3 linked regions of the Caulobacter sp. FWC2 genome follow. The main gene of each other region encodes a partner of the protein of the gene in region 3 in a complex. Links are inferred from orthologs where the notes say so. Each region holds a gene or a part of one and is shown on either strand. Other genes may lie near its edges.

What was found.
Region 1: the proteins of tsaD (region 3) and tsaE are in contact, whole or in part, in a crystal structure (PDB 6N9A), measured with the Thermotoga maritima proteins. The link is inferred for Caulobacter sp. FWC2 from one-to-one orthologs. Residues at the interface, in WP_004082750.1 of Thermotoga maritima: Cys10, Asp11, Arg49, His50, Leu82, Gly84, Gly135, Gly136, Glu154, Thr155, Leu156, Asp157, Asp158, Ser159, Glu162, Asp165, Lys166, Arg169, Leu170, Tyr175, Lys213, Thr214, Leu217, Tyr218, Gln221, Arg222, Asn324; in WP_004082108.1 of Thermotoga maritima: Leu37, Gly38, Lys46, Lys57, Val59, Lys60, Ser61, Thr63, Phe64, Thr65, Leu66, Met67, Val69, Pro71, Tyr82, Arg83, Leu84, Asp86, Asp88, Phe89, Asp93, Ile128, Asp130, Glu131, Arg134.
Region 2: the proteins of tsaD (region 3) and tsaB are in contact, whole or in part, in a solved structure (PDB 4WQ4), measured with the Escherichia coli proteins. The link is inferred for Caulobacter sp. FWC2 from one-to-one orthologs.

The regions. Positions count from the first base shown.
Region 1 is NZ_PEBF01000001.1:186,870-189,732, reverse strand. The notes cover bases 137-2,848. They hold tsaE (tRNA (adenosine(37)-N6)-threonylcarbamoyltransferase complex ATPase subunit type 1 TsaE), read left to right. Parts: upstream 137-1,125; coding sequence 1,126-1,572; downstream 1,573-2,848. Other genes in these bases: murU (N-acetylmuramate alpha-1-phosphate uridylyltransferase MurU), read left to right, coding at 2,662-2,848; amgK (N-acetylmuramate/N-acetylglucosamine kinase AmgK), read left to right, coding at 1,556-2,665; zapE (cell division protein ZapE), read right to left, coding at 137-1,038. Outside these bases: more of zapE, read right to left, coding at 1-136; more of murU, read left to right, coding at 2,849-2,863. UniProt on the Escherichia coli protein: Required for the formation of a threonylcarbamoyl group on adenosine at position 37 (t(6)A37) in tRNAs that read codons beginning with adenine.
Region 2 is NZ_PEBF01000001.1:5,232,555-5,235,433, reverse strand. The notes cover bases 139-2,866. They hold tsaB (tRNA (adenosine(37)-N6)-threonylcarbamoyltransferase complex dimerization subunit type 1 TsaB), read right to left. Parts: upstream 1,963-2,866; coding sequence 1,315-1,962; downstream 139-1,314. Other genes in these bases: CSW62_RS24710 (malonic semialdehyde reductase), read right to left, coding at 2,683-2,866; CSW62_RS24715 (DUF1131 family protein), read right to left, coding at 1,966-2,607; rimI (ribosomal protein S18-alanine N-acetyltransferase), read right to left, coding at 866-1,318; CSW62_RS24730 (Fur family transcriptional regulator), read right to left, coding at 415-822; miaB (tRNA (N6-isopentenyl adenosine(37)-C2)-methylthiotransferase MiaB), read right to left, coding at 139-351. In the rest of the region: more of miaB, read right to left, coding at 1-138; more of CSW62_RS24710, read right to left, coding at 2,867-2,879. UniProt on the Escherichia coli protein: Required for the formation of a threonylcarbamoyl group on adenosine at position 37 (t(6)A37) in tRNAs that read codons beginning with adenine.
Region 3 is NZ_PEBF01000001.1:5,066,511-5,069,571, reverse strand. Bases 1-2,910 are described here. They hold tsaD (tRNA (adenosine(37)-N6)-threonylcarbamoyltransferase complex transferase subunit TsaD), read right to left. Parts: upstream 2,053-2,910; coding sequence 949-2,052; downstream 1-948. Other genes in these bases: hemC (hydroxymethylbilane synthase), read left to right, coding at 2,124-2,910; CSW62_RS23895 (NAD(P)H-dependent glycerol-3-phosphate dehydrogenase), read right to left, coding at 1-952. Also shown: more of hemC, read left to right, coding at 2,911-3,061.

The sequences.
Region 1 (2,863 bases), 4.9 Mb from region 3 along the record:
ATCGCCCTCGGGATACAGCGCCTCGGGCTCGGCGTCGGCCAGAGCCACCAGCTTGGCGTCGGCTTCGTAGAGCGCATCGATCAGGGTGTTGAAGCGCTTGGCCGCGTCGCGCCGGGCCGGCGTCAGGCGCGGCACGTCTTCCAGGAAGATCGTGTGGAAGCGCTCGGCGACGGCCAGATAGTCCTGCGGCCCCAGGGCCTGCTGGCACAGGCTGGCGAAGGACGAGCGCAGCATCCCGCCCGCGGCGCGCGGCAGACGCATCTTCCTGCCCAGCACCTCAAGGGTCGCGCCCGTCTCGGCCGCGCCGTCCAGCATGTCGGTCCACAGCTGCTCGAACTCGGCCTGGTTGGCTTTATCATTGGGGGCCAGCCAGGTGCGGGCCGCCCGCAGGCGGTCCAGACGGAAGTCGACCGGCCCGCGCACGGCCACGACGTCCATGGCGTCCTTCAGCATGGCGATGAACGGCGTGAAGAGCTGACGGTTGAGGCCGTCCTTGTAGAGGTCGTCTGGCGGACGGTTCGAGGTGGCCACAAGGGTGACGCCGCGCGCGAACAGCGCCTCGAACAGCCGGCCCAGGATCATGGCGTCGGCGATGTCGGTGACCTGCAGCTCGTCAAAGCACAGCAGGCGGGCGCTCGCGGCGATCAGATCGGCAGTCGGGACGATCGGGTCATCGCCCTTGTGCTGGCCGAACCGCGCCTTGCGCGCCGCCGCGTCGCCCTTGCGCCAGGCGTCGATGTCGGCGTGGACCTCGGCCATGAAGGCGTGGAAGTGGATGCGGCGCTTCTTGGTGATCGGGGCGCTGTCGAAGAACAGGTCCATCAGCATGGACTTCCCGCGCCCGACCGGCCCCCAGAGGTAGACGCCGCGCTGGCTCTTGGGCTTGCGGCCGAACAGCGAGAAGCCGGGCTCGCCGGCGTTGTCGAGATCGGCTTCCAGCCGGGACAGGGCTTCCACGGCCGCGGCCTGGGCCACGTCGGGCCGGATGTCGCCCTGGGCCAGGCGCTCGCGATAGGCGGTGCGTAGAGATGTCGGCATCGAGGAGTGCGGTTAGCGCGAGAGCGGCGCGGGGGGAAGGGCCTTGCGCCTCTCAACATCGACGGAGCGAAGCGCTATGGGAGGGGGATGAATATCCTCCACCTGCCCGACGAAGCCGCGACTCAGGCGCTGGGCCGGGCCCTGGCCGCTACCCTGAGACCCGGCGACGCCCTCTGCCTGACCGGCCCGCTAGGCGCCGGCAAGTCGACCCTGGCCCGCGCCCTGATCCGCGCCCTGACCACGCCGGACGAAGAGGTGCCCAGCCCGACCTTCACCCTGGTGCAGTTCTACGAGACGGCCGGCTTCCCCCTGGCCCACTTCGATCTCTACCGTCTGTCGGACCCCGATGAGGCCTATGAGATCGGCCTGGACGAAGCCCTGGACGGCGGCGTCGCCCTGATCGAATGGCCCCAACGGCTCAAAGGGCGTTTGCCCGCGACTCGGCTCGATATAGACATCGCCCTCGACGGCGACGCGCGGCGCGCCGCCATCACACGGCACGGCGATTTCGAGGGACGTGATCTTGAGTTCTGAGAGAGAAGTGGCGAAGGCCGCGTTCCTGAAAACCCACGGCTTCGGCGACGTCCGCCGCGAGAGCCTGGGCGGCGACGCCTCGACGCGGTCATATGAGCGCCTGCACCGCGCCAAGAACGCAGACGAGGACGGATCCAGCTTCATCTTCATGGACCAGCCGCCGTCCGTCGAGACCGCGCCCTGCCCGCCGGGCGCTACGCCCGAAGAACGCGCCGCGCTCGGGTACAACGCCCTGGCCCGCCTGGCCGCCGGCCGGGTGGACGCCTTCGTCGCCTGCGCAGGCTGGTTGAACGCGCAAGGCCTGTCGGCGCCGAAGGTTTTGGCCGCCAATCCCGCGATTGGCCTGGCCGTCCTGGAAGACTTGGGCGACGACCTTTACGCGCGCCTGATCGAGACCGGGATCGACGAGGCCCCGCTCTATGACGCCGCCATCGACGGCCTGCTGGCCTTGCACGCCGCGCCGACACCGGACGTTCTGAGCTTCGGCGGCTCGACCTGGCCGCTGCTGACCTATGACGATCTCGCGCTGAAGACTGCCCACGACATCTTCATCGAGTGGCAGCCCAAGTTCCGCGACCTGACCTTCGACGAGGCGGCTCTGGCAGAATGGGAAGCCATCTGGGCGCCGATCCGCAACACGGGCGAGGCCGGCGCGACCGTCTTCTGCCACCGCGACTATCACGCCGAGAACCTGATCTGGCTGCCAGAGCGCCAGGGCGCGGCCCGGGTCGGCCTGCTCGATTTCCAGGACGCGGTGCTGGCCCATCCGGCTTGGGACCTGTCGATGCTGCTGCACGACGCGCGCCGCACCGTCTCGCCTGAGCGCGAGACCGCTAGCCTGGAGCGTTATCTGGCCGCGCGGCCGGAACTCGACCGCACCGCCTTCCTGGCCGACTATCACGCGCTGGGCGCGCTCAACATCATCCGGATCCTGGGAATCTTCGCCCGCCTGGTGACCCGCGACGGCAAGCCCCGTTACGCCGACTTCATCCCGCGCCTTTGGGTCTATCTGGAGGTTTGCTTCGCCGATCCGGCGCTAGCGGACCTCAAGGCCTGGTTCGACCAGTACGTTCCCGCCGAGGCCCGCCGATGACCGTTCCGAAAGTCGCCATGGTGCTGGCCGCCGGCCTCGGCACCCGCATGCGCCCCCTGACCAACGATCAGCCCAAGGCTCTGGTCGAGGTGCATGGCAAGGCGCTGATCGATCACATGCTGGACCGCCTGGCCGCCGCCGGGGTCGAGACCGCGGTGGTCAATGTCCACTATTTCGCCGACCTGGTCGAAGCCCACC
Region 2 (2,879 bases), 170 kb from region 3 along the record:
CTGGTGATAGGCCTGCGGACCGACGACCAGATCGACCGCCTTCTGGCGATGCATGATCTCCTTGCCCTCGGCCTGGGCCACGCAGCCGGCCACGGCGATGGTCATGCGACCACCGTCCTGCGCCTTGCGATCCTTCATCTGCTTGATGTAGCCGAGCTCGGAATAGACCTTCTCGGTCGCCTTCTCGCGGATGTGGCAGGTGTTCAGCACCACCAGGTCCGCGCCTTCCGGATCATCGACCACGCCATAGCCCAGCGGGCGCAGGACATCGGCCATGCGCTCGCTGTCATAGACGTTCATCTGACAGCCGTAGGTCTTGATATAGAGGCGCTTTTGCGGGGTCTCGCTCATGCGCGAGGTTATGGGGTCACGCGGCCCCGGGCGCAAGTTCGTCAGGGTCACACCCGCGACCGCTCAGTCCTCGAGCGGAATGCCGTAGAGCTCCAGACGGTGGTCGATCAGCTTGTAGCCGAGCTTGCGGGCGATCGCGTTCTGAAGCGCCTCGATCTCCTCGTCCACGAACTCGACGACCTTGCCGGTCTTCATGTCGATCAGGTGGTCGTGGTGATGGTCGGGCGTCTCTTCATAACGCGAGCGGCCGTCACGGAAGTCGTGGCGCTCGATGATGCCGCTTTCCTCGAACAGGCGGACGGTGCGGTACACCGTGGCGATCGAGATGTGCGGATCGATGGCGTGGGCCCGGCGGTGCAGCTCCTCGACGTCCGGATGGTCGTCGGCCGACGACAGCACGCGCGCGATCACGCGGCGCTGGTCCGTCATGCGCATGCCTTTTTCGATACAGGTCTTTTCGAGTCGATCCACGGCGGAGCTCCGTCTGAGTCGCGGCAAGATAGGCGGTCGGCCCTTAAGTGTTAAGCGCTCGCCGCATGACAAGCGCGTCCTTGGCCCCATCTGGATGGGGATAATAGCCCTTGCGCAGGCCGACCTTGGCGAAACCGGTCGTCTGGTAGAGGGCGATGGCCGCCAGATTGTCGGCGGCGACCTCCAGGAACATGGCCTCGGACCCGGTCTCGGCGGCGATTCCGGCGGCGATTTCCACCAGTGCGGCGCCCCAGCCGCGACGGCGGGCGGCCGGATCGACGGCGATGGTCAGGATCTCGGCCTCGCCGGCGATCGAGCGGCACAGGATGAAGCCCTTGGCCTCGGCCGGTTCGCCAGCCTCGCCCAGCACCGCGAACGCGCCCGGGGATTTCAGCAGGTCGTCGAACTCCAGCGCCGTCCAGGGCCGGTCGAAGGCCTTGTCGTGGATATCGGCCAGATCGAAAGAGGCCTCGGGCCCAACGGGACGCAGGTTCATGCTTCGGCTTGAGCCGTGGGCAGCGTCGCATAGGGCGCGCGCAGATAAAGCGGACGTGGCGAATGGGTCGGAGCGAGCTTGGCGGCGGCCAGGCGGGCGACGGCGACCGGATCGGGGGAGACAGGCGTCAGGACGGTCGCGTGGCCCAGCGCGTCGGACAGCAGCGGCGCGCCAGACCCGATCAAGGTCGCCGGTCCGCCGGAATAGAGTTCGGCCAGCCGTGCCGCGGCTTCGCCGAGGCCCAGGGCGTCCGGGGCCATCAGTGAAACGCCGTCGGCGAAGCCCTGGATATAGACTTGGCTCATCCGCGCATCGATCACGGCCGCGACGAAGCCCTTGGTCCCGTAGGCCAGGCTCTCCAGCGTATTGACCCCGACGCACGGGATCGACAGCGCCGTGGCCAGGCCCTTGGCGAAGGCAAGGCCGACGCGCAGGCCGGTGAATGAGCCGGGACCAACCGTAACGCCGATGCGGGTGAGGTCGGTAAAGGCCACACCCGCATCGGCGGCGGCTTCCCGCGCCAGGACGCCGATGCGCTCCTGGTGGCCGCGGGTCATGGCTTCGCTCCGCACGGCCAGCACGCGCTCGCCGTCCAGCACGGCGACCGAACTGGCGCCGAGGCAGGTGTCGATCGACAGGATCATGGATCAGCCGGCGCCGACGACCGCGCCCTCGGCCGGACGCCAGATCAAGCTGTTCAACTGGCCCTTTGCCTTCAGGGTCGCCTCGGGCGGAACGGTCTTGCCCGTATAGCCGGGGACGCCGAACACGTAGGAGACGTTCGGGGCCTCGGGGCGCACGCAGATGGTCTGGTTGATCTCGCGACCCTCGCCGGCGCGGCACTGGTCGACGGCGAAGCCGAGATCGGCCCACTTTGCCAGCAGCTGTTCGTCCTTGGGGCCGCGAGCGTCGCCGGCCTCGACGCGGACATAGGCGATCTCGGCCTCATCGTTCTTGCCGATCTCGGCCAAGGGGACGTTGTCCTGCTCGACATTGATGATCGGCTGAGGCGGACCCTCGCCGAAGTGCAGGAAGGCGCTGTCGACCTTGGCCTTCGGGAACAGCACCTTCAGCGTGGCCAGGTCGAAGGCGACCGAGCCATTGATCGGACCGACGCCGTCGTTGCTGATCTTCAGCGGGCCGCCGACATAGGGCGCGATGGCGACGTGGACGGGAGCTTTCGCGCCAGTCTCTGCGGCGGGCGCCGTGGCGGCCTCGTCCTTCTTGGCCGGCCCGCAGGCGGCGAGCAGCACGAGCGGGAGGGCGAGGAGAGTGTGGCGGAGGGTCATCCGGGCGTTTTAGCTCGATGCCCCTCCGCCGTCACCCAACCTGTCGGCAAAGCCGACAGAGGCTGTCACTTAAAGTCAGAGAATCTTCGCCGCCTCGTCGAAGGTCAGGCGCGGGTTGCGTGGGAACAGGCCCTCGTCCGTACCGTGGCCGATCGAGACGATGAAGTTGCTCTTGATGTTCGTGCCCGCGAAGAACTCGGCGTCGACACCGGCATTGTCGAAGCCCGACATCGGACCAGCGTCCAGGCCAAGGGCTCGAGCGCCGAGGATCA
Region 3 (3,061 bases):
CGGCGTCGACCTCGACCTCGCCGGCCAGGATGGCGGCGACGGCTTCGCAGATCGGAACCTCGACCCCGACCTTGCGGGCCAGGGCGCGGACGGCCGGGGCGGAGGCGACCCCTTCAGCGACCGAGACCTTGCCGGCCAGGGCCTGTTCCAGGGTCAGGCCTTGGCCCAGGGCCAGGCCGACGCTCATGTTGCGCGACTGCGGGCTGGAACAGGTCAAGACGAGGTCGCCCAAGCCGCAGAGGCCAGCGACGGTTTCGGGCTTGGCCCCGAGAGTTACGGCCAGGCGGGTCAGTTCGGCGAACCCGCGGGTGATCACCGTGGCGTGGGCGTTGCGGCCCAGGCCCTTGCCCTCGACGATGCCGCAGGCGATGGCCAGGACGTTCTTCACCGCTCCGCCGGCCTCGGCCCCGATCAGGTCGTTGGCCGTGTAGGGGCGGAAGGTCGGGATGGCGATGGCCTCGGCGATGGCGCGGCCCAAGGCCTCGTCCTCGCAGGCCAGGGTGACGGCGGCGGGCAGGTTCCGCGCCACTTCGCCAGCGAAGCTGGGCCCTGAAAGCACCGCGATCGGCGCGCCGGGCAGGACCTCGGCCGCCACCTCGGTCATCAGCTTCAGCGAGCCCTGCTCGACGCCTTTGGAGCATAGCAGGATCGGCGCCCCGGCCTTGTGGTGGGGGGCGAAGGCGGTGAGGGCCGCGCGCAGGTGCTGAGCGGGGGCCACGGCCAGGATCAGATCGCAGTCGGCGAGGCCGGCCAGGTCGGTGACCGCCCTGATCGATGGCTCCAGCGCGATGCCTGGAAGAAACACCGCGTTCTCATGGCGTTCGTTGACGGCCGTCACGACCTCGGGCTCCCGGGCCTGCAAGGTGACCTGGAGACCGGCGCGAGCGCAGACCTGGGCCAGGGCCGTGCCCCAGGCGCCGGCGCCGATGACGCCTACATGGTGGAAGGTCATGCCTTGGCTCCCTTGCGTCCGTAGGCGTTGGCGGGGTTGGCCAGCGCCGCGGCTTCGTCCAGCGGCCAGCGCGGACGGGCCACGGCGTCGAGGTCGTCGGAAATCCCCAGCGCCAGCCGCTCGGCCCCGGCCAGGGCGATCATGGCGGCGTTGTCGGTGCAATAGGCCAGCGGCGGGGCGGCGAACGAAAAGCCGTTCTTCCCGCAGTCGGCCAGCAGGACCGCGCGCACCGCGCCATTGGCGGCCACGCCGCCGGCGACGACGAAGCGCAGGTCTTCCGGCCCGTGGCCTTCCTTGTAGAGCTTCATGGCCCGGTCGACCCGCTCGGACAGCTGGCGGGCGATGGCGGCCTGGACGGCGGCGGCCAAATCGCGGCGCTCGTCGTCGGTGGTCAGGGTCTCGGCGATCCGCGCGGCGGCCGTCTTCAGGCCCGAGAACGAGAAGTCGCAATCCTTGCGGCCCAGCAGGGCGCGGGGCAGGGCATAGCGCGCCGCGTCGCCGCCGACCGCCAGCTTTTCCAGCGCCGGACCGCCGGGATAGGGCAGGCCAAGGCTCTTGGCGATCTTGTCGAAGGCCTCGCCGGCCGCGTCGTCGATCGTGGTGCCCCGGCGCTTGCAGGCTCCCACGCCGGAGACTTCCAGCAACTGACAATGGCCGCCGGAGACTAGCAACAGCAGGAACGGATAGGCGATGTCGGCGCCCAGGCGCGCCGAGACCGCGTGGCCTTCCAGGTGATTGACCGCGACTAGCGGCACGCCGCGCGCCAGCGACACGGCCTTGCCGAACGCCAAGCCGACCATGACCCCGCCGACCAGGCCGGGACCAGCCGTGGCGGCGACGCCGTCCAGTTGATCGAAGCCCAGACCCGAGGCGCGCATGGCCTCGGCGGCGATGGCGTCGATCGACTCCACATGGGCGCGAGCGGCGATCTCGGGCACCACGCCGCCGAACGGCGCGTGCTGTTCGAACTGGGTGCCGATTACGGACGACAGCACCGTCACCGTACCGTCCGCCTCCCGGCGCACGACCGAGGCCGCGGTCTCGTCGCAGCTGGTCTCCAGGCCGAGGATGGTGAGTGCAGAATCCGTAAGGATAGTCATTCGTTGCGGGCTTCCCGCCGCTCCTGTAGCAGCGAAGATGAAATCTTGTCTCCGCAGGTAACGTTCCGACCGTGTCCCGGCAACCTCCCATCCGTATCGGGGCGCGTGGCTCCAAGCTCTCCCTGGCCCAGTCGGGGCTGATGCAGGCGCGGATCGCGCATGCGCTGGGCGTTCCGTTCGACGCTTCCCAGGAAGAAATCGAGGCGGCCGCTCCGCTGATCCCGATCGTCACCAGCGGCGACCGCATCCAGGATCGCCGCCTGATGGAGATCGGCGGCAAGGGTCTCTTCACCAAGGAAATCGAGGAAGCCCTGCTGGACGGCCGCATCGACTGCGCCGTCCACTCGCTGAAGGACATGCCGGCCGAGCTGCCGCCGGGCCTGATCCTGGCCGCCACGCCCGAGCGTGAAGACCCGCGTGACGCCTTCATCAGCAATATCTGCGAGCGGCTGGAAGACCTGCCGAAGGGCGCGCGCCTGGGCACCGCCTCCCTGCGTCGCCAAGCCCAGGCCCTGCACGTGCGGCCCGATCTCGAGATCGTCATGCTGCGCGGCAATGTCGACACCCGCCTGGCCAAGCTGGAGCGCGGCGAGGCCGACGCCATCCTGCTGGCCCAGTCGGGCCTGAACCGCCTGGGGTTGGGTCACATCACCAAGAGCTGGCTCGACCCCGACGCCGCCCCGCCGGCGCCGGGCCAGGGCGCCCTGGTCATCGAGACCCGCCTGGAAGACGCCCATGCGCCCTGGCTGCAGGCCGTTAGCTGCCGCGAAACCACCCTTGCCGTCGCCGCTGAACGCGGCGCGCTCTACGCGCTGGAAGGCTCGTGCCGGACGGCCATCGGCGCCCGCGCCGTGCTCGACGGTTCGCGCCTGACCCTGATCGTCGAGGCCCTGACCCCGGACGGCGCTCAGCGCTTCCGCCGCCAGGGTGAGACGATCCTGTCGGGCGCGGATGACATCACCGAGGCCCGCGCCCTGGGCTTGGACCTGGGCGCCCAGGTCCGACTCGA